Regions from separate parts of the Streptomyces sp. NPDC020489 genome, predicted to be linked through region 2. Evidence: riboswitches for the same ligand, from Rfam matches in the RefSeq annotation. Region 2 holds a riboswitch; each other region holds the start of a gene.

Region 1 (9,773 bases), on a different contig from region 2:
GGGGGCGACCCGGGTCCCGGCCCCCCGTCTGGTCCGGATCAGGGCGGCGGCCTCCAGCTCCCGGTACGCCCGGGCCACCGTGCCCGGCGCGAGCCCGAGGTCGGCGGCGAGCTGGCGTACCGTCGGCAGCCGCTCGCCCTCCGGGAGACGGCCCGAGGTGATCAGGCCGGAGAGCTGCGCACGGATCTGCTCGTACGGCGGGACGGGGCTGGCCGTGTCGACCCGTAGGGCCTCGCCGCTCACCGGCCCTCCGTCCGACCAGCCTGGTTCCCCGGACCTGCCGAACCTGTCCGAGGCGAGGCGACCGTGAACAGGCACCACGGAGCCACCAGCAGGGAGACCAGGGCCAGCGGCCACAGGGCCCAGTTCGCGATCGTGCCCGGGGTGCCGTCGCAGGTCGTGCTCATGAGGGCGCCGGAGGCTGTGGAGGCGACGCCGAGGAGGGAGGTCGAGACGACCAGGCCCCACGCGGCGACGATCGCCAGGGTCCGGTCGCGGCGGGATCGGTCGTCGCCGGGGCGGGTGGCGATCCGCCGCAGTGACCAGCCGCAGGCGACGGTCGAGACGGCGAGGCAGGAGAGGATCGGGACGGCGTAGAAGGACCCCGGCCAGGGCGAGGCCGAGTCGGTCGTGCCCCGGCAGGTCAGGGTGAGCGCGCGGCCCACTCGCCCCAGGTCGTCCGGCGAGGCCACCGCGGTCGCCACGGTCAGCGTGAGGACGAGGGCCGCCGCGAGTCCGAGCAGCAGCCAGGTCATGCGGGGCGGAACGTAGTCGCGGACCCGGCGCGGAGTGAGCCCGGCCGTGCGTACGGCACCGCGTCGGGGGCCGGTGAGCGCGTCGCCGACCAGCACCCCGGCGACCGCGCACAGGCCGAACGCCGGGATGGCGTAGAGGATGCCGTCGCCGTCGGTCAGGGGCGACAGCAGGCGGGCGACCAGGAAGCCGGCGGCCAGGCCGGCCCAGCGGGCGTAGCGGTCGAGATGCGCGCGGGACGAAGGGCGCGCGGCGGAATCGAGTTCGGGCATGACGGACAGACCCCCGTGGAGACGCAACCGTTTCACCGCTTGTATCAAGCGATGAGTACAAGATGCGGGCCCCTGGGTGCTTGTGTCAATCGCTTGCTACAAGTCCGCGGCTGTTCGTCGTCTGCTCGTCGTCCCGGGCCACCGCAGCGGCCACCTCTGCACCGTCTCGCCCGGCTACCCCGCACGGCACCCTCGCCCGGCCGCCCCGCACGGCACCCTCGCCAGGCCGCCCCGCAGGGCACCCCTGCCCGGCCGCCCCGCACCCTCGCCCAACCGCCCCGCACCGCACCTCACCCCCCAGACACCACCCGCCCCGCGACCTCTCCCAGTCCCACCCGGACCCCGTCCGGTCCAGGTGCCCAGGCCGACAGGGTCACCACGTCGCCGTCCTCCAGGAACGTCCGCTTGCCGTCGGGGAGTTCGAGGGCGTCGCGGCCGTTCCAGGTGAGTTCCAGCAGGGAGCCGCGCTCCGACTCGGAGGGGCCGCTCACGGTCCCGGAGCCGTACAGGTCGCCCGTCCGCAGCGAGGCACCGTTCACCGTCATGTGGGCCAGTTGCTGTGCGGCGGTCCAGTACATGGTGGAGAAGGGCGGCTCGGACACCACGTGGCCGTTGATCGCGACGGAGATCCGCAGGTCGTAGCCGCCGGGCTCGTCGACGAGCCCGGAGTCGTCCAGGTAGGGCAGCAGGGGGTGGGTGCGCTCCGGCGGGGCCACGCGGGCCTCGTCCAGTGCGTCGAGCGGGGTGATCCACGCCGACACCGACGTGGCGAAGGACTTGCCGAGGAACGGGCCGAGCGGGACGTACTCCCAGGCCTGGATGTCGCGCGCGGACCAGTCGTTGAGCAGGCACAGTCCGAAGACGTGCTCGCGGAAGTCACCCAGCGCCACCGGTGAGCCCATCGTCGACGGTGCCCCGACCACGAAGCCGACCTCCGCCTCGATGTCCAGGCGGACGGACGGGCCGAAGACGGGTTCGGGGTCCGTGGCGGCCTTCCGCTGCCCCGAAGGCCGTACGACATCCGTGCCCGAGACCACCACCGTGCCGGAGCGGCCGTGGTAGCCGATCGGGAGGTGCTTCCAGTTGGGGGTCAGGGAGTCGGCGGCGTCGGGGCGGAAGATCTGGCCGACGTTCCGGGCGTGGTTCTCGGAGGCGTAGAAGTCGACGTAGTCCGCGACCTCGAAGGGGAGGTGCAGGGTCACCGAGCTCAGCGGATGGAGGAACTCCGCGACGGCCGACTGGTGCGAGGGCACCGTCACCCAGGCCGTCAAGGCGCGCCGGACGTCCGACCAGGCGGTGCGGCCCGCCGCGAGGAGCGGGTTGAGGGTGGGGCGGGCGAGCAGGGCGGCGTAGGGGGAGCCCAGCGCGTGGGCCGCCGCGCCCGCGTCGAGGACCTGGTCGCCGAGCCGGACGCCGACGGTCCGGTCGGTGGAGTCGCGCAGCGAGAAGACGCCGTACGGGAGGTTGTGCGGGCCGAAGGGGTCGCCCTCGGGGAGATCGAAGGGGGGCATGGGGTGCTGCCTCGCTCTCAATCGCTGCGTATGCCATGTGGTCGCGCCACACGTTACGTGCGAGCCGCCTGGATGGGGAGGGCTTGAAGGGGTGACTGGGAGGGGGCGAAGAGTCCGCGATGCCCGATCAGAACTCCCCGGCGGCCAGTTGCCAGGCCATGAACTCCCGTACCAGCTCGGGCGGGTTGGCGGCCTCGGTGGCGTGCAGCTCCCAGCCGGGGTGGGCCATGTCGAAGACGACCACGGGCAGCGGCCGGCCGAGTATCCGTTCGATCACCCCGTCGGCGTGCAGATGGCGGGCGAGGTCGATGACGGCGTCGTAGAAGTGGTGCCGCAGGAGGTCGGCCCGGGCCGCCAGATCCTCGTCGTCCAGTACGCGGTCGAGGTCGAAGTCTCCGTCGTACCAGGCGCCGAGCCGCCTGACCTCCTCGACGTAGACCTGGCCGCCCACCGGGTCCTCGGGGACGTTGCCGAGGGTCTCGAAGCCGTCGAGGAGCCAGTAGGCGTGGTTCCAGCGGACCTCGCCCTCGGCGTCGGGGTATTTCTCCCGCTCGTACTGGCTCTCGGTCTGGTAGCCGATGGCGACGTACGGTCGGCGGTCGTCGTCGTCCACGCGCCAGATGCGGAAGGACAGGGCGTACATCTCGGGCCTGAGGTCGGCGGGGAAGCGTTCGAGCACGCCGACGGCCGCTGTCCGCAGATGGTCGAGGAAGGTCTCCGGCAGGTCCGTCACCCCGGGAGCATCCCATCCGCTACGACCGGTAGCGGCCCAGGGTCCGCAGGCCGGGCAGGGCCCGGTCGTGGAAGTCGAACAGCGCCAGGTTCTCCCAGGCGTTGCCCGAGCCCGGGTCCTGCGGGTCCCAGCCGCTGCCGGCGCGGTAGGTCCAGGCGCCCTCCCAGTAGCAGTAGCCGAGACCCTGTCCGTCGGGGACGCCCGCGGTGAGGTCGGCGACCGTGCGCAGCCAGGCGGCCTGGCCCTCGGGGGTGGCGGGGAAACCGGGGGTGAGCTGCGCGGGGCTGTTCAGGATGTCGTTGACGTCGTCCTCGCTGCCGAGCGTGAAGGGGTACGCGGTCTCGGCGATGACGACCGGCTTGCCGTAACGGGCGGTGAGATCGGCGAGGTTGGCGGCGGCGGTCTGCGGAGTGCCGTGCCAGAAGGGGTAGTACGACTGGGCGATGACGTCGAAGTCGACGCCGTGGGACACCACGTTGTCGAACCACCAGCGGGACGTGCCGTTGTCGCCGCCCGAGGCGATGTGCAGCAGGGTGCGTACGCGGGGCGTGGTGTCGCGGGCGGCGCTCAGGCCCGCCTTGAGCAGGGCGGTGAGGTTGCCCCAACCGCCGCTGTCGCCACCCCAGTTCTTGCCCTCGGGCCAGAGCATGCCGCCGTTGATCTCGTTGCCGACCTGGACGAGGTCGGCGGGCGTGCCCTGCCGGCGCAGCGCTCCGAGGACGTCGGCGGTGTGGTCGTACACGGCCCGGGTGAGCCCGGCGACGTCCAGATCCGCCCACGCGGCCGGCTTGGTCTGGTGCGCCGGGTCGGCCCAGGTGTCGGAGTAGTGGAAGTCGACCCAGATGCCGATACCGGCCCGGCGCAGGCGGCGGGCCAGCGGCAGCACGCGCGCCTTGGTGTTGTAGCCGTCGGCGGGGTTCACCCAGACCTTCAGCCGGGCATGGGTGACGCCGGCGCGGGCGAGGAGACGGACCGGGTCCTCGCGGCGGCCGTCGGCCGTGCGGTACACGGCGCCGTGGTCCTCGTTCTTGGGCAGCGAGGAGATGTCCATGGCGCGGATCTCCAGGCGCCTGCGCCCACGTGAGGTGTCGGCGGCCGCGGGCGTGGCCCCCAGCACGGGCACGGCGAGCGCGGCGGCTCCGGCGGCGGTGAGAACACTGCGTCTGCGCATCTCTCGGGTCCCTTCGGCGGACGGTCACGGAGAAGATCGGCGCCGGATGCGCCTGTGAGCGTGCACAGTCGAGACCGTCGCTGATGTTCTGAGCTCCCAGTAAGTAACCCCACAACCTCTGTGCTGACAAGAGGTTACGCGCTCTTCGTTCTGTGCACGATCACAGTTACATCAGCACAGTCACCTGTGCGCAGCGACGCGCGGAACCGGAGCGGCGGTCAACGCATGTGAAGGCTGCGCCCGTCCGGTTCGCGTCGAGTCGGCAGGGGTTTCCATCCGTATTCTCTGATCATGGCCGCACCCACCGCATATGCACTCATCGCCACTGACCTGGACGGGACCCTGCTCCGGGGCGACGACACGCTCTCCGACCGGTCGCTCGCCGCGCTCGCCCGGGTGGCGGAGGCCGGGGCCCGGCATCTGGTGGTGACCGGCCGTCCGGCCCCGAGGGTGCGGCCGCTCCTGGACGACCTGGGCAGCACCGGGCTCGCGGTGTGCGGGCAGGGCGCGCAGGTCTACGACGCCGGCGCGGACCGTCTGCTCTGGTCGGTCACCCTGGACCGGGAGTTGGCCGAGACCGCGCTCGGCAAGATCGAGGCCGAGGTGGGGCAGGTGTACGCCGCCGTCGACCAGGACGGGGTGCACGGGCTCACCCTCATCGAGCCCGGCTATCTGATGCCGCACCCGACCCTGCCCGCCGTGCGGGTGGCGCGCCGCGACGACCTGTGGTGCGAGCCGATCAGCAAGGTGCTGCTGCGCCATCCGTCGCTGTCCGACGACGAGTTGGCGGCGACGGCGCGCACCGTCGTCGGTTCCCTCGCGACCGTGACGATGTCGGGCCCCGGCACCGTCGAACTCCAGCCATGCGGCGTCACCAAGGCGACGGGCCTGGCGATGGCCGCCGGACACCTCGGCCTCGGCCCCGAACGGACCGTCGCCTTCGGGGACATGCCCAACGACATCCCCATGTTCGACTGGGCGGCCCACGGGGTCGCGATGGCCAACGCCCACCCCGAACTCAAGGCCGTGGCCGACGAGGTGACCTTGTCGAACGAGGACGACGGCATCGCCGTCGTCCTCGAAAGACTCTTCCCCGCCGCGTTCTAGTAAGCACCCCACACGTTGTCGATCGACCCGTACCGCTGCGCCGCGTAGTTGCAGGCGGCGGTGATGTTGGCGACCGGGTCGTAGGGGTCCCACGAGGTGTTCGCCACGTGGTACGCCTGGAACGTCGGGTCGATGACCTGGAGCAGGCCCTTGGACGGGGTGCCCGCGGCGGCGTTGGAGTCCCAGTTGTTGATGGCGTACGGGTTGCCCGAGGACTCGCGGATGATGTTGCGGTAGATGCCGTTGTAGCTGCCGGGAATGCCGTTCTGGGCCATGACCTGGAGCGAGGCGCGGATCCAGCCGTCGAGGGTGTTGGAGTAGCCGAGCGAGGTCGCGGTGGACACCGTCGGGGTGGCCGCGGAGGCGCTGGTGGCGCCGACGAGCGGAAGGGCGAGCAGGGCTATGCCGGTACCGGCGATGGCGAGCTTGCGGGGCAGACGCATGACGAATTTCCTCTCCGGCGCCTACGAGGTGAGCTGTCGGGTTCGGGCGGGAGCTGCCCGGCCATGCCGGAGAAGGCATGGCTACACCCCGAGCCGTGCCGGATCGCCCTGAGACGTCCGGATTCGGCGACTTACCTGGGTCCCCCGCTCCTGCCGTACGTGTTTCGTTGAGTGAGCGGTATCGGGCGGCGGCAGGATTAGGCGTCCGCCCGGGCCCGGAACGTATGCGAGGGCACATGTCCGGAACAAGTACCGAATTCACAGATCACACTTGTTGACCTTGGTGCGCGGTTTGTCGCCCGTGGAATTCCAAGGGAGTCGGGTGGGCGGACGTGAGTCAACTCACTGGTGAGCGCAAGAGCGGCATATCGGGCAAGGATGCCCAACTGGCAGTTATCCGGCGGCTCGTGGGGTTCGCTACCGGAGCGGGTCCGCAGCGTGCTCGGACCGCGGGTCCACGCCTGCTCGGACTCGTCGAAGGCGGTGCCCGAGGACGCCTCGCGGCGGGCGGGCGGCGTACGGATGCGCGGGCCCATCGGGGTGACCGCAGTGGACGGGGTGCGTAGTGCGGCTCGGCCCCTGGGTCGCCGCCGTCACGGCCGGGCCCGCGGGCGTCGGGATCGCGCCGTTGACGCCGAAGCGGGCATACGTTCGGCGATCGGGGTGAGGTGGACCAGGGGGGCCGTGCGCGGCGCGGACGGGTGCGGCCGGCCCTGTGCGTCGCCGCCACCGTGGCTCACAGCGGCATGCGCATGTCACCCAGGCGAGGGCGGCTCGCGTGCCCAGGATCGAGAACCGTTCCCCGTATCTCCAGGCCGGAGCGGGTGTGCAGGCCCTCGGGGCCGACCGAAGGAGGCGGTGTCGTGCTCGGGCGGCGGCCCTCCGGCGGGGGTCCACATCGATGGCCGTTCGCGACACGCTGTGCCGCTTTCGTCCAAGTCTTTAGATATCCGCTCTTTTCAGGTGATCGGAAACATAGCGGTCGTGGTCCCATACCGCCCGTGCTGCTCGGGTGGGTGGCATCGGTGATCGAAAGGTGACCGGATACGCTGACTTGAGTGATGGCAGCGACCTATCGACAAACCGCGTAATCGCCAGTAGACACCAGCAGACAGGAGACCCCTCGTGACCGTCGTCGGGCCGTTCGGGCTGAGCGTGCGGGACCAGGCTCTGGAAGCCGATGTCCAGGCCGGGTTGGCGGCCGTCGAGGAGGGTTTGCTCGAAGCCACCAAGAGCGAGGTCCCCTTCATCACGGAGGCCGCGCAGCACCTCGTCCGGGCGGGCGGAAAGCGCTTCCGCCCGTTGCTGGTGATGCTCGCCGCCCAGTTCGGTGACCGCCACGCCCCCGGGATCGTGCCGTCGGCCGTGGTGGTGGAGCTGACCCACCTGGCGACGCTGTACCACGACGACGTGATGGACGAGGCGGCCGTACGGCGCGGGGTCGACAGCGCGAACACCCGCTGGGGCAACTCGGTCGCCGTCCTCACCGGCGACTTCCTGTTCGCCCGCGCCTCCCACATCCTGGCCGACCTCGGTCCGGAGGCCGTCCGGGTCCAGGCCGAGGCGTTCGAGCGGCTGGTCACCGGGCAGATCCTGGAGACCGCCGGACCGGTGGACGGCCGGGACCCGGTCGAGCACTACCTGGACGTGCTCGGCGGCAAGACCGGCTCGCTGGTCGCGGTCTCCTGCCGCTTCGGCGCGATGATGTCGGGCGCCGACGAGACGGTGGTCGACGTCCTCACGCAGTACGGCGAGCGTCTCGGCGTCGCCTTCCAGCTCGCCGACGACGTGCTCGACATCGCCTCCGACTCCCACGAGTCCGGCAAGACCCCGGGGACGGACCTGCGCGAGGGCATCCCGACCATGCCGGTGCTGCGGCTGCGCGAGCGGGCGGCCCGGCTGGGGCTGGCGGAGGACATCGCGCTCTGCGAGCTGCTGGACTCCGACCTGACCGACGACGCACGCCACGCGCAGGCGCTGGCCGCGCTGCGGGCGCATCCCGCGCTGGAGCAGGCGCGGCGGGACACGGTGCGGTTCGCGGAGGAGGCGCGCGGGGCGCTGGCCCCGCTGCGGGAGTGCGACGCGAAGGCCGCGCTGATGGAGATGTGCGACGCGGTGGTGCATCGGGCGGGGTAGGGCCTGCCGGATTGTTGTCTGCCGCCTGCCGCCTGCCGCCTGCCGCCTGCCGCCTGCCGCCTGCCGCCTGCCGCCTGCCGCCTGTGGCCCACCGCCTGCGGCCTACCGCCCTCCGCCTGTTGCCGTAGCAGTTCGCTGCCGTTCGCTGCCGAGCGTGGCGGCGTAGTACCCGGCGCGCCCGCGTCGAGCCGCACAGCGGCAACCGCCCCGCGAGCGTGGCGGCGTAGTACCCGCGCGCACCCCCGCAGTCCAGCCGCACAGCGGCCTCTGCGGCCCGGGTGAGCCGGAGCAGGGCGGGGCGAGGTGCCCGGCCCCGCACCCGACCCTCCCGCGTGATGCGCGTCATACCGTCGGTCTGCGCCCGGTCCGCGATCAGCCTCGTACCGAGGCCCCGGATGTCGTGGCCGACCGCGTTCCCCATCCACCGGGGTGCCAAGGGCACCGACGGCGGCGGCCCGTGTCCGACCCCTACGGGTCGGGGCAGGCGCCGCCTTGCCGTGTCATACCGCAGGTGTACGTGGAGTTGAGCCCGCGGGCTGACGTCTTTCCCTGGCCGATTTGGTCAGATGGACATCACGGAAAACACCACTCCTCACCGATTCGGGTGAGAATGGCGGCTACGGGGTGGTCGTGAGGCCATCCCCCTCGGGGGAGCCAGTAGTTGGAAGCCGCCGCCCAACACGGAGGTAGGGCACACATGGCACCGTACGGATCCGACGACAGCACGACGGCGGACGAGGCCGACGACCTGCGCGCCGGCCGGCGCAAGGCCGCGCGGTACGTCGTCCCGGTCGCGGTCGTGGGGGTGGCCGCGGCGACCATCGGGCTCGTCCCGGCGCTCGCCGACTCCGGCGACCCGGACCTGCCGAAGATCAGCGCACAGCAACTCATCGAGAAGATCGCCGCGTCCGACGTGGAGCGGCTGACCGGCACCGTGAGGATCAACACCGACCTGGGGCTGCCGGACCTCGGCGGACTGGAGAGCGGCCTGACCGGCGGTCGCGGCGGCTCGGGCGACGGCTCGTCGGCCGACCCGACGTCCAAGCTCCCCGAACTCGCCACCGGCTCCCACACCCTGCGCGTCGCCGCCGACGGCCCGGACCGGCAGAAGATCTCGCTGCTGGAGGACGCCGCCGAGTACAGCCTCATCCACGACGGCAAGGACGTCTGGGGCTACGACAGCGCCTCCAACGAGGTCTTCCACGCCACCGCCGACGAGGGCGACGGCAAGAAGGGCGGGCAGGGCAAGGAGCAGGAGCTGCCGGCCACGCCCAAGGAGCTCACCGAGGAGGCCTTGAAGGCGGTCGACGACACGACCTCCGTGACCGTCGACGGCACCGCGCAGGTCGCCGGCCGCGACGCCTACCGGCTCGTCATCAAGCCCAAGGACTCCGGGTCCACCGTCGGCCAGATCACCGTGGCCGTGGACGCGAGGACGGGGCTGCCGCTGAAGTTCACCCTGACCCCGGCGAGCGGCGGGGCCGCGGTGGTCGACGCGGGCTTCACACAGATCAGCTACGCCACGCCGGCCGCCTCCACCTTCGACTTCACGCCTCCCAAGGGCGCGAAGGTCACCGAGGAGGACGCCACCGACGCCGCCAAGGCGCCCGAGCACGCGGGCCGGCACTCCGGCGAGGACTTCGACCG
Region 2 (9,773 bases):
TCCGCACCGCCGCCGAGCTGTTGGGCCGGCACATCGAGGAGATCTGCGAGCGCACCGGAAGCAGCCGGGTCGACGTCGTCGGGCACAGCCTGGGCGGGCTGATCGCGCGGTACTACGTGCAGCGTCTCGGCGGCGACCTCCGGGTGCGCACGCTGGTCACGCTCGGCACCCCGCACTCCGGCACCCGGGTGGTGCCGCTGGCGGACGCGCACCCGATCGTGCGGCAGATGCGCCCCGACTCGGACGTCCTGACGGAGCTGACGCTCCCCGCGCCGGGCTGCCGTACGCACTTCGTGAGCTTCTGGAGCGACCTGGACCATCTGATGGACCCGTTGGAGACCGCCTGTATCGACCACCCCGACCTGATGGCGCAGAACGTCCAGGTGAGCGGGATCGGGCATCTGGCCCTCCCCGTGCACCCGGCGGTCGCGACCGGGATACGGCAGGCCCTCGACACGGATCGGACCGGAACCGAGATCGGAACCGACACCGGGACCGCGGCCGGCGCGAGCGCCGGGGGCCTGACCGTGGCGTGACGCGACAGGAATTGGCTTGACAGGCGATCCCCGCTTCACAGGCGATCCACAGCCGTTGGGCATCGAACAATCTTCGAACACAAAGCCAAGGTCGCGCCCGCAGTCCCCCGAAACACGCCCGGATGCCCGTTTCCTGAAGTGCTGAAACCTGCCGAAGATTGTCGCGCCCGCGTACCGCCGGGTACAGTCACCGCACTGCTCTGGCAGCCCCTGTTGTCGAGGCGAAAGAGAAGTTGGTGAACGACCCGTACCCGTCGGGGACCATGACCACCCCGACCCCTGCTTCCGATGCCTCGACGCACCACCCGTCCTACGGCTCCCTGGAAGCTCAGTACGGAGACTCCGCCGACTACGGCTACGACACGGGCGCCCACACCACCACGCACTTCGAGACGGACCCCCTCTTCGGCAGTCTCCCCGGCGAGAACACCGGGTCGTACGACGCCGGTCAGTGGTCCACGGGCAACCACCAGACCCTGAACTACGACGCCTACGCGGCCCAGCACCACGCCGCCCATGACACCGGCGCGTACGACACGACGAACTGGACCGGCGAGCACCATCAGCTCTCCGCGATCCCACCGCAGGCCGGCGCGGCCGACGTCAGCGGTCACTGGGACGCGAACGCCTGGCTCCAGCCCGACCAGCGCGGCAACGCCGCCGACCAGACCCAGCACTGGGAATGGGGCACGCAGACCTTCGACACCGGCACCTACGACGCCACGCAGTGGAACTCCGACGGTGCCGTGCCGGTCCACCAGGAGGCCGTCGACCACCGGTCGACAGCGGTCTTCGAGCAGGTCGACTACGACGAACCCGCCTCGCACGACACTGAGTTGAGCGCCACCGGCGAGCTGCCGGCCCTCTCCGATGACGCCTTCGCCGACGACACCTTCGCCGGGGACGACGCCCCGCTCCTCGACGGCCAGGAGGACTTCGCCCCGGCGCCTGGCTCGCGCATGGCCGCCCGCAACGCCGGCCGTTCCCGCCGTCGTACGCCCCCCAAGCGCTCCGCGCTGATGAAGATCGCCGTGCCGTCCGCGTGTGTCATGGGCGTGACCGGGATCGCCGCCGCCTCCGTCGGGGGCCTGAGCGACGACCAGACCACCTCAGCGGCGGCGGCCGACGTGGCGACCAAGTCCGTCCAGCCGTCCGCCGCGAACAACACGCTGGACACCCAGCTCGAGAGCCTCTCCGCGGGCGCCGATGACTTCGCCGACCGGGCCAGCCGTACGCAGGAGCGCATCGACCTCAAGGCCCAGCAGGTGGCGGAGCAGAAGAAGGCGGCGGAGGAGGCGGCCCGCAAGGAGCGGCTGCGCCCCAAGTTCGCCCTCCCGGTCGCGCAGCACGGACTCAGCGCCTACTACGGCCAGGCCGGCGTGAACTGGATGTCCGTGCACACCGGCATCGACTTCCCCGTGTCGTACGGCACCACCGTGATGGCCGCGACCGACGGCACGGTGCGCACGCAGTGGAACAGCGCCTACGGCAACATGATGATCGTGACGGCGAAGGACGGCACGGAGACGTGGTACTGCCACCTCTCCACGTACCGCGTCGCCTCCGGTACGACCGTGAAGGCCGGCGACCCGATCGCGTACTCCGGGAACTCCGGCAACTCCACCGGCCCGCACCTGCACTTCGAGGTGCGTCCGGCGGGTGGCTCGGCGATCGACCCGCTGCCGTGGCTGCGCAGCCACGGACTCGACCCGACGTAGGCCTCAACCGCCTTGCGAGCCCCCGCGCTTCACAGCGACGGGGGCTCGGTCGTGCGACGGCCCCGGGCCAGTCCCGCTACAGCTTCTCCACCGGCGCGTAGCGCAGCAGCAGCCGCTTCGGCTTGGCCTCGCCGAAGTCGATCGTCGCCTCCGCGTTCGCGCCCGTGCCCTTCACCGCCGTCACGGTGCCGAGCCCGAACTGGTCGTGCGTGACCCGGTCGCCGACCGCCAGCGAGACCACCGGCTTCTCCGAGGCACGGCGGGTGGCGAAGCCGGAGGCGCCGGACGCCGAGGAGCGGGACCGGGAGGACGACAGCGAGGCGGCGATCCCGGAGGTCGGGCCCGCCGGGGCGGAGACGGCGCCGGTGCGCTTCCACTCCACGTGCTGCTCCGGGATCTCCGACAGGAAGCGCGAGGGCGGGTTGTACGACGGCTGCCCCCAGGCACTGCGCAGCGAGGAGCGCGTGAGGTACAGCCGCTCCCGCGCGCGCGTGATGCCGACGTACGCCAGGCGCCGCTCCTCCTCCAGCTCCTTGGTCTGGCCGAGGGCGCGCATGTGCGGGAAGACGCCGTCCTCCATGCCGGTCAGGAAGACGACCGGGAACTCCAGACCCTTGGCGGTGTGCAGGGTCATGAGGGTGATGACGCCGGAGCCGTCCTCGTCCTCGTCGGGGATCTGGTCGGAGTCGGCGACGAGCGCGACCCGCTCCAGGAACTCGGAGAGCGAGGCGGACTCCTCACCCTCGCCCGTCTCCTGCTCGAACTCCAGGGCCACCGCGGCGAGTTCCTGGAGGTTCTCGATCCGGGTCTCGTCCTGCGGGTCGGTGGAGGCCTGCAACTCGGCGAGGTAGCCGGTGCGTTCGAGCACCGCCTCCAGGACGGTCGCGGGGCCCGCGCCGGACTCGACGATGGTACGGAGCTCCTCCATCAGCACGTTGAACCGCTTCACGGCGTTCGTCGACCGCGCGGCCATGCCGTACGCCTCGTCGACCCGCTTCAGCGCCTGCGGGAAGCTGATCTTCTCGCGCTGGGACAGGGCGTCGATCATCGCCTCGGCGCGCTCGCCGATGCCGCGCTTGGGGACGTTGAGGATCCGGCGCAGCGGCACCGAGTCCTCGGGGTTGGCCAGCACGCGCAGGTAGGCAAGGACGTCCCGGACCTCCTTGCGCTCGTAGAAGCGGACGCCGCCGACGACCTTGTAGGGCAGGCCGACGCGGATGAAGATCTCTTCGAAGACCCGGGACTGCGCGTTGGTCCGGTAGAAGACGGCGACGTCGCCGGCCTTCGCCTCGCCCGCGTCCGTCAGTCGGTCTATCTCGTCGGCGACGAACTGCGCCTCGTCGTGCTCGGTGTCGGCGACATAGCCGGTGATGCGGGCGCCCGAGCCCGCGTTGGTCCACAGGTTCTTGGGGCGGCGGGACTCGTTGCGCTCGATGACCGCGTTGGCGGCGGACAGGATCGTCTGGGTGGAGCGGTAGTTCTGCTCCAGCAGGATCGTGGTCGCCTGCGGGTAGTCCTCCTCGAACTGGAGGATGTTGCGGATGGTCGCGCCGCGGAAGGCGTAGATCGACTGGTCGGCGTCACCGACGACACACAGCTCGGCGGGCGGCAGGTCGAACTCGGCGGGCGGTACGTCGACGGGGTGCTCGGAGGTGCCGACCAGCTCCCTGACCAGCGCGTACTGAGCGTGGTTGGTGTCCTGGTACTCGTCGACCAGGACGTGCCGGAAGCGGCGGCGGTAGTGCTCGGCGACGTCCGGGAAGGCACGCAGCAGGTTGACCGTCGTCATGATCAGGTCGTCGAAGTCGAGGGCGTTGGCCTCGCGCAGCCGCGACTGGTACAGGGCGTAGGCCTGGGCGAGGGTCTTCTCGAAGCCGTCGGTGGCCTGGGCGGCGAAGTCCTCCTCGTCGATCAGCTCGTTCTTGAGGTTGCTGATCTTGGCGCTGAAGGACTTGGGCGGGTACCGCTTGGGGTCGAGATCCAGGTCACGGCAGACCAGGGCCATCAGCCGCTTGCTGTCGGCGGCGTCGTAGATCGAGAACGACGACGTGAAGCCGAGCTTCTTGCTCTCCCGGCGCAGGATGCGCACGCACGCGCTGTGGAAGGTCATCACCCACATCGCGTTCGCGCGCGGGCCGACGAGCTGCTCCACGCGCTCCTTCATCTCGCCCGCGGCCTTGTTGGTGAAGGTGATCGCGAGGATCTGGCCCGGGTGGACGCCCCGCTCGGCCAGCAGGTACGCGATGCGGTGCGTGAGCACACGGGTCTTGCCGGAACCGGCGCCGGCCACGATGAGCAGCGGGGTGCCGGAGTGCACGACGGCGGCACGCTGGTTCTCGTTGAGCCCTTCGATCAGCGCGGCCGCGTCCAGGACCGGGCGGGCGGCGCCGTCGCGGTAGTAGCCGTCCCGGTCCGGCGGCACGTCGAACTTCCCGCCGAACAGATCGTCCGGAACGGGTTCCGGTCCGTGCTCGTCCTCGGGCGGCGGCGGGGGCTCCTCCTCGCGGCCCTTAGGGGCCTGGAGGTCCGCCAGGAAGCTGTCATCAAAGAGGCTGCTCATCGCTCTCCGAGTCTAGGGCTCCCCACTGACACCCCGCCGCCACCCCGAGAAGTCGGGGGAAAGAGGGCCTGCGGGCCCGCCCGGAACCACCCAAGGCCTGCTCACTCTCCGCGACCATTCAGCAGCAAAGAGTCAGGCCGCCACGTAGACCTTGCCGCCGTCGGACCGGAAGACAGGAACGGCGTACGCACCACAGCTCGCTGCAAGCGGCCACAGCCACCGCTCGCGCTGTCCGGGCGACCGCGGCTCGACAGGAAGCCCCGCCCCGGCAGGCGGACGCGACGCGGCCACTTCGCCAGAAAGACGACCAAGCTCTGCCAGATCGGCCCGCACTGACCGGACCCTGCCGCGTCCCGCCCCAAGGTCACGAAAATGTATCGGGCATATCGACCATCAACCTTCACAGGGGCCACGCGAGTTGGCTACCGTGCCGGGCAGGCCGTACGACCCCCACCGGCGAACGTCGCCGGGCCGCGCGGCCTCCGCCGAGTCCGGTGCGCCTGTCCAGGCAGCCGGAGCCGGGGACCCACACCGATCCGGGGTGAATCGGCCCCACTCCCCTCCGGGGACGGCCGTAGGGCACACCTTCCGAAGCACCCGCCCGAACCCGACAGCTAACTCGGTAGGCGGAGCATGGAAGGAGTCGCCGACCTTGGCGTCGCACCGCAAGCCGTCCGCCGCGGGTACGCGCGTGGCAGGCATACGCACCCCCGCTCTCGCCACCGCCGCCCTCACCTCCGTGGCGCTGCTCTCCCAGACGGCCACCGCCGCCCCCTCGACCGACGACAAGCCGAGCATCGAGGAGGTCGAGAAGAAGGTCGACGACCTCTACCGCCAGGCGGAGTCGGCGACCGAGAAGTACAACGCGACCAAGGAGAAGACCGCCAAGCAGCGCAAGGAGGTCGACACCCTCCTCGACGACGTCGCCGAGCGCACCCAGAAGCTCAACGAGGCCCGCGAGGAGCTCGGCACCTTCGCCGCGGCCCAGTACCGCACCGGCGCCTCCGCGCCGGACACGGCGACCTTCCTGCTCGCGGACTCCCCGCAGGACTACTTCGACCAGACGCAGCTGATGGGCCGTATGACGTCCCGCCAGAAGGGCGCGGTCGACGACTACGTCACCGAGCAGGCCGCGACGATGAAGAAGCGTCAGGAGGCCACCCAGAGCCTCAAGACGCTCACCGACACACAGAGCGACCTCAAGACCGCCAAGGCGACCGTCCAGAAGAAGCTCTCCGACGCGCGCGAGCTGCTGTCGCGGCTGACCGCCGAGGAGAAGGCGCGGCTCGCGGCGATCGAGAAGGAGAAGCAGCAGGAGGCCGCCCGCAAGGCCGCGGAGCTGGCGAAGCAGCAGGCGGCCGAGCAGAAGGCGGCGGAGAAGGAGGCGGCGGAGAAGGAGTCGACGGGCGGTTCGTCGTCCTCCTCCCCCTCGCAGAGCCCGGACTCCTCGCAGACCACGGACCCCTCGTACGCCACCAAGGCCGAGAAGGCGCTCGCGTACGCCCGCTCACAGATCGGCAAGCCGTACGTCTGGGGCGCCACCGGCCCCGACTCCTACGACTGCTCCGGCCTCACCCAGGCCGCCTGGAACGCCGCCGGCATCTCCCTGCCGCGCACCACCTACGACCAGGTGAACGCCGGCACCACGGTCTCCCTCGCCAACGCCCGGCCCGGCGACCTCGTCTTCTTCTACGACGACGTCACCCACGTCGGCATCTACATCGGCAACGGCAAGATGATCCACGCGCCGAAGCCGGGGGCGTACGTGCGCGAGGAGTCCCTCTTCTACGACGGTGAGTCGGCGATCCACAGCGTGGTGCGGCCGGCTTGACGCGGTACACGGCCCTGGGTCAGTGACCTCCCCGGTTCTCGACACAGGGCCCCTCGCCGGGCTGCGGCTCGGCGTAGACGCCGTGCACCTCGCCGGTCAGCTCGTCCTTCGTCACCCGTCCCGACACGCACACGACGCCCGTGTAGACGGCGTAGTAGCCGTTCCCGACGGAGACCCCGTGCTCCTCGCCGCAGCCGAGGCGCGCCAGCGCCGCCTCGACGCGCTCGTCGCCGAAGCTCCCGTACTCCCCCGAACCGCCCTCCTTCCTGACCTTCGCCAGCTCCGCGAGGATGAGTTCCGCCGACGCCTGACCGCTGGCCTGCTGCTCCGCGCTGAGTGAGGCCCGCATGCGGTACGCGTGGTTGTCGGCGTAGTTCGGGGGCTGATCGATGTTCTCCTCCGGCGTGGCGGTGTCGGCACGGGGGCTCGGCGAAGAGGGCACCGCCACTGGCGTCTTCGCGGCCTGGGCGCACCGGGGCGGGGGCGGATAGGAGGGCGAGGCGCTGCCCGAGCGCGCGCCGGGGCTCGACTGCGCCCCCACACCACCCTTCTGGCTTCCGCACGCGGTCACCGTGAGCGCGAGGAGGGCGGCGACTACGGCGGCCGTGACGGCTGGGGCAGCTGTGGCTGGTCTTCCGAAGGGCATGGGCAGAGTCTCGCGGGACGGGGGGCCGGGTGTCATGAGCGCAACTACTCAGATCCGCGCCGCTGCTCCGACCAGGTCCAGAGTCCCGCGAGGACTCACGTCCAGAGCACCGCGATGAAGATGTCCGCGATGGTCAGCGCGCCCACCAGCCCGAACAGCCCCTTCTCCACCTTCTCGTCGTCCCGCTTCACATAGACGAGGCCGAGGATCACCACCAGCAGGGCCAGCTTGATGCCGATCTTCACGTTGTTGACGGACTGGTCGTCCGCCTGGTTCAGGCCGACCAGGATCACACCGGTGACCAGCATGGTGAGCGCGCCGTGCAGCATCGCCGGAACGAAGCGGGCGGTGCCCTGACCCATGGCCTTCATCTGGGTGAGGAAGCCGCCGAGCAGCGAGGCGATGCCGATGATGTGCAGGCCCACGAAGAGATGGATGAGTACGTCCATGGGGCCGGAGCCTAGCCAGAGACGCTTGAGCCGCCCTACACCGCCCTGCCGCTGCCGCTGCTACCTGTCGCTGTCGCTGCCGTCACGCTCTTGCATATATGCGCCCCATAGCACTCCGGCACCCCCACCCGTCCCGGAATCCGCACTTCGGTCATCACCCTGCGTGAAGTCGACGGCACGAGAACGGAATCACGGTCGCATGCGGTCACCCGGCGGTCCCCTCGGACCACTTCCGCGCATCCCGTTACCGCGGCGACACCGTCAGGTTTAGCGTCCTTCCCCAGGTGACCGGCTCCCCACCGCCGCCCGGGCCAGGGGCGGCAGTCGGACACCACCGCCGAGAAAATCCGGCGGCGGCCCGCTCCCCCTGTGCGGGCCGCCGCCGGACGCGTGAACCGCCCCGGGCGGGCCGTGCGTCCGCTCCCCTGGCGCCCGTACGGCCCACAGCACGTCCGGGGCGGTCCCACCCGAACCAGGCGGTCGTACGAAAGGACGTGCAAGTCCACGTGGCAGCGCACCGCAAGCCCAGGCAGCGCTCGGCCGGCGGCACCACGGCCCGTACCGCGGCGACGATCGCCCTCGCGGGCGCGGCGACCGCGACCGGTTTCGACGGGACCGGACACGCCGAGCCGAACCTGACCCCGGCGCAGGTCAAGGCGAAGGTGGACAAGCTGTACCAGGAGGCGGAGGTCGCCACCGAGAAGTACAACGGCGCGAAGGAGAAGGCGGACGCGGCCGAGACGCGGCTGAAGTCGCTGCGGGACGAGGCGGCACGCAAGACGGACAGGCTCAACTCGGAGCGGGACGCGCTGGGTTCGATGGCGGCGGCACAGTACCGCGACGGCGGTCTCGACCCCGCGCTGCAACTGGCGCTCTCCGCCGACCCCGACCGCTACCTCGACGGCGCCGAGTTCGTCGAGCGGGCGGGCACCCGGCAGGCGGCCTCCGTCACCAGCGTGCGCAGGCAGCTGCGGGAGATCGAGCAACTGCGCGGCGCCGCCCATGTCGAACTGTCTTCGCTCAAGTCACGGCAGGCGGAGCTGAAGCGGCACAAGAAGACGATCACCGGAAAGCTGGACGCGGCACGGCAACTGCTCTCCCGGCTGCCGGAGGAGGACCGGACGACCGACGTACGGCACGCGTCCCGCGCGGGGACCGGAACGCGGGACGGACTCACCGCGGCCGGAGCCGTGGCCGGAGGCGCCGCCAGTGGCGTCCAGGCCCCCAACTCCCGCGCCGCGGCCGCCGTTTCCTACGCCTACTCCAAGCTCGGCAGCCCCTATGTCTGGGGTGCCACCGGCCCCGACGCCTTCGACTGCTCCGGCCTCGTCCAGGCCGCCTACCGCTCCGCCGGTATCTCCCTGCCCCGCACCACCTACGCCCAGATCGGCGCCGGCCGCCGCGTCTCCCGATCCGAACTCCAGCCGGGCGACCTGGTGTTCTTCTACTCCGCCATCAGCCACGTCGGCATCTACGTCGGCAACGGCCAGATGGTCCACGCCCCGAACCCCTCGGCACCGGTACGCGTCGCACCGCTCGACGAGATGCCGTTCGCGGGGGCGACCCGGGTGGTGTGACCCGATGCGCCGCAGCGGTGAGGCCGCTCACTCGAGAACCCCGACAGGGACGGAACGGTCCTTTCCACTGCCACGAGATCACTCTGTGTCCTCAGCGAGCGGGAACGGCCGCCTCCGTGACCGGACCCGCGCGCCTCACACCAGCCGTCGTGCCGTGGCCCACCGGGTCAGCTCATGACGGTTCGACAGCTGCAACTTCCGCAGCACCGCCGAGACATGGGACTCGACCGTCTTCACCGAGATGAACAGCTGCTTGGCGATCTCCTTGTAGGCATAGCCACGGGCGATCAGCCGCAGCACCTCCCGCTCGCGCTGGGTGAGCCGGTCGAGGTCCTCGTCCACCGGCGGGGCGTCCGTCGAGGCGAACGCGTCCAGCACGAAGCCGGCCAGCCTCGGCGAGAACACCGCGTCCCCGTCCTGGACCCGGAAGACGGAGTCGACCAGGTCCTTGCCGGT
Region 3 (9,773 bases), on a different contig from region 2:
GTCTTCCAGCCCTCCCAGTCGTCCTCGAACAGCGGGTCCTCGATGGAGACGAGCGGGTACGCCGCGACGAGCTCGGCGTAGTACTCCGTCATCTCGGCGGCGGAGCGGTCCTTGCCCTCGAAGGAGTAGACGCCGTCCTTGTAGAACTCGGAGGCGGCGACGTCGAGCGCGAGGGCGATCTGCTCGCCGGGGGTGTAACCGGCCTCGTTGATGGCCTCGAGGATGAGGTCGAGGGCCTCACGGTTGGAGCCGAGGTTCGGGGCGAAGCCGCCCTCGTCGCCGAGGCCGGTGGACAGGCCCTTGTTCTTCAGGACCTTCTTGAGGGTGTGGTAGACCTCGGTGCCCCAGCGCAGCGCCTCGGAGAAGGACTCCGCGCCGATCGGGGCGATCATGAACTCCTGGATGTCCACGTTGGAGTCGGCGTGCGAGCCGCCGTTCAGGATGTTCATCATCGGAACGGGCAGCAGGTGCGCGTTCGGGCCGCCCAGGTAGCGGAAGAGCGGGAGGTCGCTGGCCTCGGAGGCGGCGTGGGCGACGGCGAGGGAGACGCCGAGGATGGCGTTGGCGCCGAGCGAGCCCTTGTTGTCGGTGGCGTCCAGGTCGAACATCGCCTGGTCGATCAGGCGCTGCTCGGTGGCGTCGTAGCCGACCAGCTCCGGGCCGATCTGCTCGATGACCGCGAGGACGGCCTTCTCGACACCCTTGCCCTGGTAGCGGTTCGGGTCACCGTCGCGCAGCTCGATGGCCTCGAAGGCGCCCGTGGAGGCGCCGGAGGGGACGGCGGCACGACCGGTGCTGCCGTCGTCGAGGCCGACCTCGACCTCGACCGTGGGGTTGCCTCGGGAGTCCAGGATTTCCCGGGCTACGACGACGTCGATGGACGGCACGAGCATCTCCTTCTTGGGATGTGACACGGTCCGCCGGGACCGCGGTGGGTTCTGCGAGACCGAGCCTAACCGGCTCCGGGGGATCGGCCACCGCGTGGACCGCCCCGTGGACAGAACCGAGAGTAAATTGTTTCTGAACCGAACAAACCGACGGCGGCGTCTCGGCGGCACCGCACGAAAAAACCCCGCCCCGGTGCGTACGGGGGAACACGCACCGGAGCGGGGAGCCCGTGGGGACGGGGGGCCCTCACGAGGCCCTCAGTGTGAGGGCCACGGATGTGAGGGCGCTGTGGTTCGGCCGGGACGCGGCTGTGATTCGGCCGGGGCGGCCGTGGTTCGGCCGGGGCGCGGCCGTGTCCCTCTTACTTGAGGTGCAGCTGCTGGCCCGGGTAGATGAAGTCGGCGTCGCTGACGATGTCCTTGTTCAGCTTGAACACCTTCTGCCAGCCACCCTTGACGTCGTGCTCCTCGGCGATGGAGCTGAGGGTGTCACCCTTGACGACCTTGTACTCGCCGTCGCCCTTCTTGACCTTCTTGCCGGTCGGGGTGGTGACGGTCTTCTTCGCGGCCGGACGCTCGGACGAGCGGGAGGCCTGCTGCTCGGAGGAGCGCGTGCCGGTGCTGGTGCTGCCGCTGTTGCTGTCGCTCGAGGACGACGAGCTGGAGCCACCGCCGGTGTAGCCGGCGCTGGACAGGCCCACACCACAGGTCGGCCAGGCACCCTTGCCCTGGCTCGCGAGGACCTTCTCGGCGATCTCGATCTGCTGCGCCTTGGAGGCCTGGTCGGCGGTGGAGGCGTACGCCGTGCCGCCGTACGCGGCCCAGGTGGAGGCGGAGAACTGCAGGCCGCCGTAGTAACCGTTGCCGGTGTTGATGGACCAGTCGCCGCCCGACTCGCACTGGGCGACGGCGTCCCACTCGGAGGCGGTGGCGGCCGAGGCGTTGCCGGCCGCCATCAGCGGAGCGGCGATGGCGACACCGGTGACACCGGCGAGCGCGGCGGCGCGGGTGGCCTTGGACGGACGACGGTGCTTGCCCTTGGCGGAAAACAGCATGGTGGATCCCCTCACCGACGCCTGCGAGGTGAGCTGTCGGGTTCGGGCCGGTTGAGTTGCCCGGCCGCACATCTCGCCTCTCGGCGCGCTGCGCGGCTCCACCCCAAGCCGGTTCCGGCGGCCTCTCGGCCATGAGACCCCGTGAGGCCTCAACTTCCGGACCCGGCACTTACCTTGGGTCCCCCGCTCCTGCCTACGGCGCTTGACGCGACGACTGTTCCCGTACGGCCGCTGGCAGGATTCGGCGTTGCGGCAGCCGGGGCTCGCGGTGACGAGCGGTGTTGACCGTAGACACGGAACCCGGGGGATTTCAAAGACGATCAGGGCTTCTGAGACTCATCCCACACTTTCACCAAACGGGACATTTGCGGTGAAGTACGGACGTGAACTCACGGTTTTTCCCTGGGGATTTCGCCCTATTCGCTACCTAGAGCAAGGGTCTGCCCGGGCTCGATCGCGCTCGGATCGGCGCCGATGACCTGCTCGTTCGCGGTATAGAGCCGACGCCATCCACCGTCGAGGTCAAGGGAGTCGGCGATGGAGGCGAGCGTGTCGCCGGTCCGGACGGTGTACGAGCCCTCCTCGGCGCTCGCACCCCGGTGCCGGCCGGTGCCCTCGGAGGGGGCAACGAGGGCGCCGGTGTCCACCAGGTTCGAAGAGCCGCCCTCTCGCCAGGAGTTGTCCGATTCGTCACTCTCGGTCGGCGCGGCGGACGGGCTGCCGGAGGACAGCGCACCACCCGGAGCGGAGCCGGAGTTGTCCGACTTGGCGGACTTGTCCGCTCCGGTGGTGGGCGACGAGGAGGCGCTGCCGGACGAGTCCGTCGCATCGGCCGATTCCGATTCGCCGGACGAGTTGGACAGACCCGCCGATCCGGGTGATTCGGAGGATTCGGTAGTTTCGGCTGATTCGGTGGATTCGGGCTGGGCGGACGCGTCGGAGTCGTCGCTGTCGCTCGTCGACGGCGAAGCGACGCCGGTGTCGACATCGGCGGAGCCCGAGTCCTCGCTGAGTCCGTGCAGCAGACCGCAGGTGCCCCAGACGCCGACACCCTGGTCCGCGAGGACCTTCTCGGCGACGGCTATCTGCTGGTTGCGGCTGGCGAGGTCGGGGCTCGTGGCGTAGTCGAGGCCGCCGTACTTCTCCCAGTTCTTCTGCGAGAGGTCGAGCCCGCCGTAGTGGCCGTCACCGTCGTTCGCGCTCCAGGAGCCACCGGTCTCGCACTGGGCGACCTGGTCCCAGGTGTTCCCGTCCGCCGCGCTCGCCCCGCCCGCGCCGAGCAGCGGGATCGCGATGGCGGAGCCGGTCACTCCGGCCGCAACGAGAAGTGCCGGAGCCTGACGGGGGCGACGGTGACGACCGTTCCCGGTGAGCATGCGGTGCCCTTTCGCGAGACGACAGTGCGGGCGCGGCGGGTGGTTCGGGTCGCCGCGTTGATGCGAGAACGTATCGGCAGACGATCACTTGTCACAAGTTAATGCCGCACAGATCACGTGAAGATCACAGACTTGAGGGCGTGTCATGTTTGCGTCGCCCGGCACAAGGACCGCGGGTCAGGGGCGAGTTGCCCGGCTTCCTACCGAACGGGCGTGAACTCGACCGGCAGCGTGCGCAGTCCACGCATGATGAGCCCCCCACGCCATCTCAGATCGGCCGGATCCACCGCGAGTCGGAGGTCCGGGAGCCGGGTGAGGAGTGTGGCGAGCGCGGTCTGGCCCTCGAGGCGGGCGAGCGGGGCGCCGAGGCAGTAGTGGATGCCGTGGCCGTATCCGAGGTGCTGGTTGTCCCGCCGGGACAGGTCGAGGACGTCGGGATCGGCGAACCGCTGCGGATCCCGGTCCGCCGCGGCGAGCACGACCAGGACGGGGTCGCCGGGGGCGATGTCCTGTCCGCCGATGGTGAGCGGCTGGGTGGCGAAGCGCCACGTGGCCAGTTCCACGGGGCCGTCGTAGCGGAGCAGTTCCTCGACTCCCGTCGCCAGCAGGTCGGTTCGGCCCGCGGCGAGAGAGTTCTGGAGACGGGTGCGCTGCTCGGGGTGGGTGAGGAGGGCGTACGTGCCGTTGCCGATCAGGTTGACCGTGGTCTCGAACCCGGCGAAGAGCAGGATGAAGGCCATCGCCGCGGCCTCGTTCTCGGTGAGGTGCTCGCCGTGGTCGGAGGCGCGGATCAGACCGGAGATGAGGTCCTCGCCGGGTACGGGCTCGGCGGGCAGCCCTTCGCGCTTGCGGTGGATGAGCTCCAGGAGGTACCCGCGCATCTTCTTGACCGACCGCGCGACACCGCCCCGCGGCCCTCCCCCATGTCGGATCATCATGCCCGCCCAGTCCCGGAAGTCGTCCTGGTCCTCACGCGGGACGCCCAGCAGGTCGCAGATGGCGTAGATGGGCAGCGGGAAGGCGAAGTCGTGGATGAGGTCGGCGGACCCCTTCGCCGTGAACTGGTCGATGAGGTGGTCGGTGAGTTCTTGCACGCGCGGCGCGAACTCGGCGACGCGGCGGGGTGTGAAGGCCTTGCTGACCAGTCTGCGCAGGCGGGTGTGGTCCGGGGGGTCGATGTTCAGCAGATGCGTCATCAACTCCGCCTTGCGCTCACCGGGGATACCGGTCTTGCCCTTGGCGTGCGCGGGTTCGTCATGGTGCGCCGGGTTCTTGCTGAGCCGCTGGTCGGCCAGGGCCTGCTTGGCATCGCCGTACCGGGTGACCAGCCAGGCCTCCACTCCGCTGGGGAGCCGGGTCCGGTGCACGGGGGCGTGCTCGCGGAGCCAGGCGTAGGCGGGGTAGGGGTCGGTCGCGAACTCCCAGGTGAAGAGTTCCGGGGCGGGGGTGGGGTGGTCGGTCACTCCCTGACGGTATCCGGCGGGTCGCGGGGTGCGTTGTGGGTCGGGGCCGCACCGGGGGGTGTCCGTCCTCGGTCGGGCGGTGCCGTGGGACCAAGCTGTGCTGTCGGTTGGACGCCCGACACTGCGGGCGGGCACCCCCCGGTACGTCCCCTTCCGCCGTGGCGCCGGTGGCCCGTCCGCGGGGGCGCGCCCCTGCCCTTCCCGCCGTGGCGCCGGTGCGCATCTTTTAGCCCGTCCGGCGTTTGAGGACGAGGCCCCTTCAGGGCCGATGGGGGTCTGGGGGCGCAGCCCCCAGGGTTTGGGCGGGGTCGAAGGGGCGGCAGCCCCTGGGTATGGGACGGGTAGGGGCGGCGGGGGCGAGGGACGTGCGTGTGGGGCGGCTCCCAGGCACGGGGTCGGTTGCGTTGGGGTCAGGGCTGGGGCGGGGCGGCCTCTCGTTCGCGGATCGTGTCGCGGTACACGCGTGCCGCCGCGCGCAGAGCCGCCTCGGGGTCGATGCCCTCCGCCTCGGCTCTGGTGGCCAGGGCCAACAGTTCGTAGCCGATGCCCTCGGTGCTCGGCAGCGGTACCTCCAGGCCCGCCGTCCGGGCCCGGGACGCCAGTTTGGCGGTGAGGGCGAGGGCGGGCTGGCCGAGGGGAATGCCGTCGGTGACGGACGTGCGCTGTTTTTCTGTCGCCTTGGTGCGCAGCCAGTGCTCCTTGACCTCCTCCGGGGTGGTCGCGGTCTCGTCGCCGAAGACGTGCGGGTGGCGGTGGATGAGCTTGGTGACGATGCCGCCGGCGACGTCGTCGATGGAGAAGGGGGTCTCCGGGTCCTCCTCGGCGATGCGTGCGTGGAAGACGACCTGGAGGAGGACGTCGCCGAGTTCCTCGCGGAGTTCGTCGCGGTCGCCCTCCTCGATGGCCTCCACGAGCTCGTAGGCCTCCTCGATGCCGTACTTCGCCAGGCCCTTGTGGGTCTGCTGCGAGGACCAGGGGCACTCGACGCGGATGCGGTCCATGACCTGCACGAGGTCCAGGAGGCGGGCGCCCGGCAGGTCGTAGGAGGCGGGGAGGAGTTCCAGCTCGGGCATGGACACGCGGCCCGAGCCGGCGAGGCGGGCGAGGCCGTCGGTGAGGCGGGGTTCGCCCTCGCCCGTCGCGACCACGACGACGGTGCGGCCGCCCGCGCACGCCTCGACCAGTTCCTCGGCGGCCGGGGAGTCCTCGTCCACCCGTATCCCGGCCTCGCGCAGATACGGCAGCTGCGGGTGCGCGCCGTCGGCGCACAGCACGCGGTCCGCGGCGCGCAGGGCCTGCCAGGCGGGCCAGGACAGCAGGCCGGGAGCGACACGGTGGCTGGTGGTCAGCAGGACGATGCGGCCGGGGTCGGCAGCAGGTGCGGGTTCGGGGGTGGTGGTGTTCACGGTTCGAAGCTAACGCACGGTGCCGACGGATCCGATCAGTTGTCCACAGGCCGGGCGGGGTGATCGGATCGTATGACCGGTGAGGGTGTCAGGCCGTCTCCGGCGTTGCCTTCGCCGTGACCTCACGCACCCACGGGGTCTTGGCGTCGACGCGGCTGCTCTTCGCGACGTCCCAGGTGCCGTAGCGGGGGTTGAGGTCGATGTCGAGCTTCTCGGACGCCTTGCCCAGGGCCTGCCAGAACTCGGCGGTGCTGGTGTCGGTGCCGAGCGCGGCGGCGAGTTTCTGGGCCTCCAGCTGGAGGCGGAGGTTGTCGTCGAGACGCTCGGGGGCGATGCCGTAGCGCTGGAGCCAGGCCGTCTCCAGGGCCTTGGCGCCGCCGGCCTGCTGTTCCAGGCCGGCGCGCATGTCCTGGATCTCCTTGCGGGTGACCGTCACCCCGGCGTCCTGCGCGGCCCGGTGCAGCACGCGGTCGAGGACCATGCTGTGCAGGGTGTCCCGGCTGAGGGTGCCGGTCTTGGCGATGGCCTGGGCGTACTGCTGCTCGTCCGGCACCGCCGCGCGCTGCGCGTCACGTACCTCGCTCACCCTGGTCTCCAACTGGGCGACGCTGATCCGCTGGCCGCCGACGACGGCTGCCGCGCCGGGGTGCGCGTCGTTTCCGCAGGCGGTGAGGAGGGGCGCCGCGGCGATCGCGGCGGAGAGGAGGAGCGCGGTGCGACGGCGGCGGTGCAAGGAAGCCTCCCGAGGAGATTGTGCGACGGTGCACAAGGTCTTGCGGTGATCGATGGTAGGCAGTGGGCAAGCTCTGGCCAACCCATTCGACCAACGATTCATCAGGAGTTCGGGCACCGCCGCGCCCCGGTCACGGGCTCGAGCGCGCGGCGAGACCTAGCCGCGCACCTGCCCCAGCCATTCCAGGGTGCGCCGGATCTCGACGGCGAGCGGGTGGCCGGGGCCGTGCAGGCGTTCCACGTCGTGCACGAGGCGGGCGAGGGTGCCGTGGGCCGCGGCGCGGTCGCCGAGGGCGAGCAGGAGGTGGCCTATGCGGCGGCGGACGTCGTGGGCGAGTTCCGGGTCGCCGGCCACGTACTGGTTCTCGTAGTACGGCAGGAGCGCGCGGTACTCGGCCAGCGCCGCCGCCGGTTCGCCGAGTTGTTCCAGGCACTGGGCGACGTCGTAGCGGAAGCGCAGGGACTGGGGGTCGGCCTGCCCCGCCTCGGCGGCGCGTTCGTCGGCGAGGCGGCGCAGTTCGGGCAGCGCGCGCCGGTACTGGCCGTCGTCCATGAGCGTGGCGGCGTACTGCTTGCGCAGGGTGCGCACGACCGGGGAGTTCTCGCCGTGCTGTTCGGCCGCGGCGGGCAGGATCGCGCCGAGGATGTCGACGGCCTGGGTGATGCGGCCCTCGCCGAGGAGGCGCTTGACCTCGTCCACCGCGCGGGCGACGTCGGGCTTCGCCGCGGGGGGCGCGAGCGGGCCGGCGGGCGCCGGCTGGGGCGCCGGCGTGCGGGCGCGGTCCGGCCAAGGGGCGTGCGGGCGCAGGAAGGGGCGCGTGGGGTCAAGGGGCGCCCCGGTGGGGGTGCCCCGCGCGGGCAGCAGCAGCGCCAGGTCCTCGTAGACCTCCTGCGCGCTGGCAGGGCGGTGCTGCGGGTCCTTGGCCAGCAGGCGCAGGACGAGTGCCTCCAGCGCCTCCGGCACCTCGGGGCGCACGCGCCGCACCGGGAGCGGGGGCTCGTACAGGTGCCGGTGCAGGACACCGAGCGCCGTGGACCCGGAGAACGGGACGTCACCGCTGAGGAGTTCGTGCAGGAGCACGCCGAGCGCGTACAGGTCGGTGTAGGGGCCGACCGCGCCGCCCATGGCCTGCTCCGGCGCCATGTAGGCGGGCGAGCCGATGGGGGTGCCGGTGTGGGTGAGGCGGGTGGTGTCGGCGTCCATGACGGAGGCGACGCCGAGGTCGAGGACGGTGACGGTGCCGTCCTGCTTCACCATGACGTTGCGGGGCTTGAGGTCGCGGTGGACGATCGGCACGGCGTGCACGGCGCTCAGCACGGCGCACAGCTGTGCGGCGACCGCGACGGCCCACTGCCAGGGGTACGGGTCGTGCTCGGCGAGGTGGTCGGAGAGGTCCGCGCCGTCCACGTACTGCATGACGAGGAAGAGCTCCTCGCCCTCGCTGCCCGCGTCGTGCACGGTGACCAGCCCGGGGTGGTCGACCTGTGCGGTCACCCGGCACTCGCGCACGAACCGCCGGCGCAGTTCGTCGGCCTCCTGGCCGGCCACCTTGTCGGGGCGCAGCAGCTTCACCGCCACGCGCCGGTCGAGCCGTTCGTCGTACGCCGTCCAGACCTGCCCCATGCCGCCCTGCCCGATGAGCGTGGACAGTCCGTAGCGGCCTGCGACGACACGTCCCGCCGTCACGCTCACCTTCCGCCCTCGTGGCCGCCGCGCGGGTCGCCGTCCTGGCGGCGCAGATAGTCGCTCAGTTCGTCGAGTTCGGCGCGGACCTGGTCGATCCGGGCGGGCGCGGGGCGCTGCGGCCGGGCCGGGGGCACGGGCGCGTGGGGCGTGGCGTCCCGGGGTGCGGGCGGCTGCGGCAACGGGCTGTGCGGGACGGGCGCCGGTGTCTGGGGCAGGGTGGCCGCGGTGTACGGCGACTGCTGCTGGGCCTGCGGGTAGCCGTACGCGGGGGCCGGGGCGGGCTGCGGCGGGTAGTCGCCGTAGCGGAGCTGGTGGAAGTGGCGGATGTCCGCCGAGAGGTAGTAGGCGATCGCGGCCACGAGCGTGCCGAGGAGCAGGAACAGGCCGGTCCAGCCGCCCACGGTGTGGACCTCGTCGCCGGACTCCGTGCCGAGCAGCACCAGTCCGGTGACGATCGCGACGAACGAGGCCACGAACAGGACCCAGTCGAGCCCCCGGCGCGTCACGAGCGCCAGGCGCAGCAGCATCGCCCAGGACAGCAGGCCGATGGTGAAGACCGAGATCACCACGAACAGCACGCGCAGGAAGACCAGCAACGCCGGTGAGGGCGGCTGCTTCACCGGCCGCGTGTAGCCGTGGCCATGCATGACTGCTCCTGGTGCCTGAGGTGGGCGTACGCGGGCGACCGACGCCCGGCAACCCCGTTCCTGCGATTGTCGCGTCGAGCGTATAGGCCGACAACGACATGCGGTCCAGGGTTGTACCGAACCGTTGTCGCGCTGATCACGTCGTACGGCGGCCGGGGGCCGCGCGAGACGGACGGAAGGCGGGCGTCCGGTTCGACGGGGTGTCACGCGCGGGTCAGTCGGGGGCGACCGTGCCGTCCGTGAGGCCGTCGTACATGCCGCGCACGAGCTGGTCCCCGAGCCGGCCCGCGCGCCTGAGCGCCTGCTCGAACTCGTCGAGTGCGCGGAAGCGCGCGCCGTAGCGCCGTTGTTCGTCCAGCGGGAGCCGGGGCAGTTGGAGGCGGCGCACGTCCAGGCGGGTGGCGGTGGAGGCGTAGCTGCTGGCCTGGCGGTTGTTGGCGGTGCCGCGCAGGAAGCCGGCGAGGAACCAGGTGTCGAGCGCCGCGGGATCGGGGCGCAGGAGCACGAGGTTGCGCCCGAG

The links. A riboswitch is a leader RNA that binds a small molecule or an ion and turns the genes downstream of it on or off. The one in region 2 is predicted to bind cyclic di-AMP.
Region 1: it holds a riboswitch for cyclic di-AMP, as region 2 does, so the genes downstream of both, ACH41F_RS33210 (transglycosylase SLT domain-containing protein) here and ACH41F_RS32255 (NlpC/P60 family protein) in region 2, are expected to answer to the same signal.
Region 3: it holds a riboswitch for cyclic di-AMP, as region 2 does, so the genes downstream of both, ACH41F_RS17580 (transglycosylase family protein) here and ACH41F_RS32255 (NlpC/P60 family protein) in region 2, are expected to answer to the same signal.

The regions. Positions count from the first base shown of each region.
Region 1 is NZ_JBIRUZ010000015.1:57,973-67,745, reverse strand. It holds gene ACH41F_RS33240 (GntR family transcriptional regulator) at 1-243, opposite strand, end outside; gene ACH41F_RS33235 (hypothetical protein) at 240-1,025, opposite strand; gene fahA (fumarylacetoacetase) at 1,316-2,536, opposite strand; gene ACH41F_RS33225 (hypothetical protein) at 2,664-3,269, opposite strand; gene ACH41F_RS33220 (arabinogalactan endo-beta-1,4-galactanase) at 3,289-4,440, opposite strand; gene ACH41F_RS33215 (Cof-type HAD-IIB family hydrolase) at 4,732-5,547, shown strand; gene ACH41F_RS33210 (transglycosylase SLT domain-containing protein) at 5,544-5,990, opposite strand; cyclic di-AMP (ydaO/yuaA leader) riboswitch at 5,994-6,178, opposite strand; gene ACH41F_RS33205 (polyprenyl synthetase family protein) at 7,116-8,126, shown strand; gene ACH41F_RS33200 (DUF2092 domain-containing protein) at 8,824-9,773, shown strand, end outside.
Region 2 is NZ_JBIRUZ010000014.1:132,659-142,431, forward strand. It holds gene ACH41F_RS32240 (lipase family alpha/beta hydrolase) at 1-536, shown strand, start outside; gene ACH41F_RS32245 (peptidoglycan DD-metalloendopeptidase family protein) at 773-2,254, shown strand; gene pcrA (DNA helicase PcrA) at 2,331-4,814, opposite strand; cyclic di-AMP (ydaO/yuaA leader) riboswitch at 5,302-5,458, shown strand; gene ACH41F_RS32255 (NlpC/P60 family protein) at 5,467-6,645, shown strand; gene ACH41F_RS32260 (hypothetical protein) at 6,665-7,291, opposite strand; gene ACH41F_RS32265 (hypothetical protein) at 7,387-7,740, opposite strand; gene ACH41F_RS32270 (NlpC/P60 family protein) at 8,247-9,317, shown strand; gene ACH41F_RS32275 (LuxR C-terminal-related transcriptional regulator) at 9,453-9,773, opposite strand, start outside.
Region 3 is NZ_JBIRUZ010000006.1:98,220-107,992, forward strand. It holds gene eno (phosphopyruvate hydratase) at 1-887, opposite strand, end outside; gene ACH41F_RS17580 (transglycosylase family protein) at 1,250-1,942, opposite strand; cyclic di-AMP (ydaO/yuaA leader) riboswitch at 1,946-2,153, opposite strand; gene ACH41F_RS17585 (transglycosylase family protein) at 2,359-3,318, opposite strand; gene ACH41F_RS17590 (cytochrome P450) at 3,519-4,781, opposite strand; gene ACH41F_RS17595 (nucleoside triphosphate pyrophosphohydrolase) at 5,192-6,187, opposite strand; gene ACH41F_RS17600 (SurA N-terminal domain-containing protein) at 6,276-6,920, opposite strand; gene ACH41F_RS17605 (protein kinase) at 7,077-8,558, opposite strand; gene ACH41F_RS17610 (hypothetical protein) at 8,609-9,253, opposite strand; gene ACH41F_RS17615 (N-6 DNA methylase) at 9,468-9,773, opposite strand, start outside.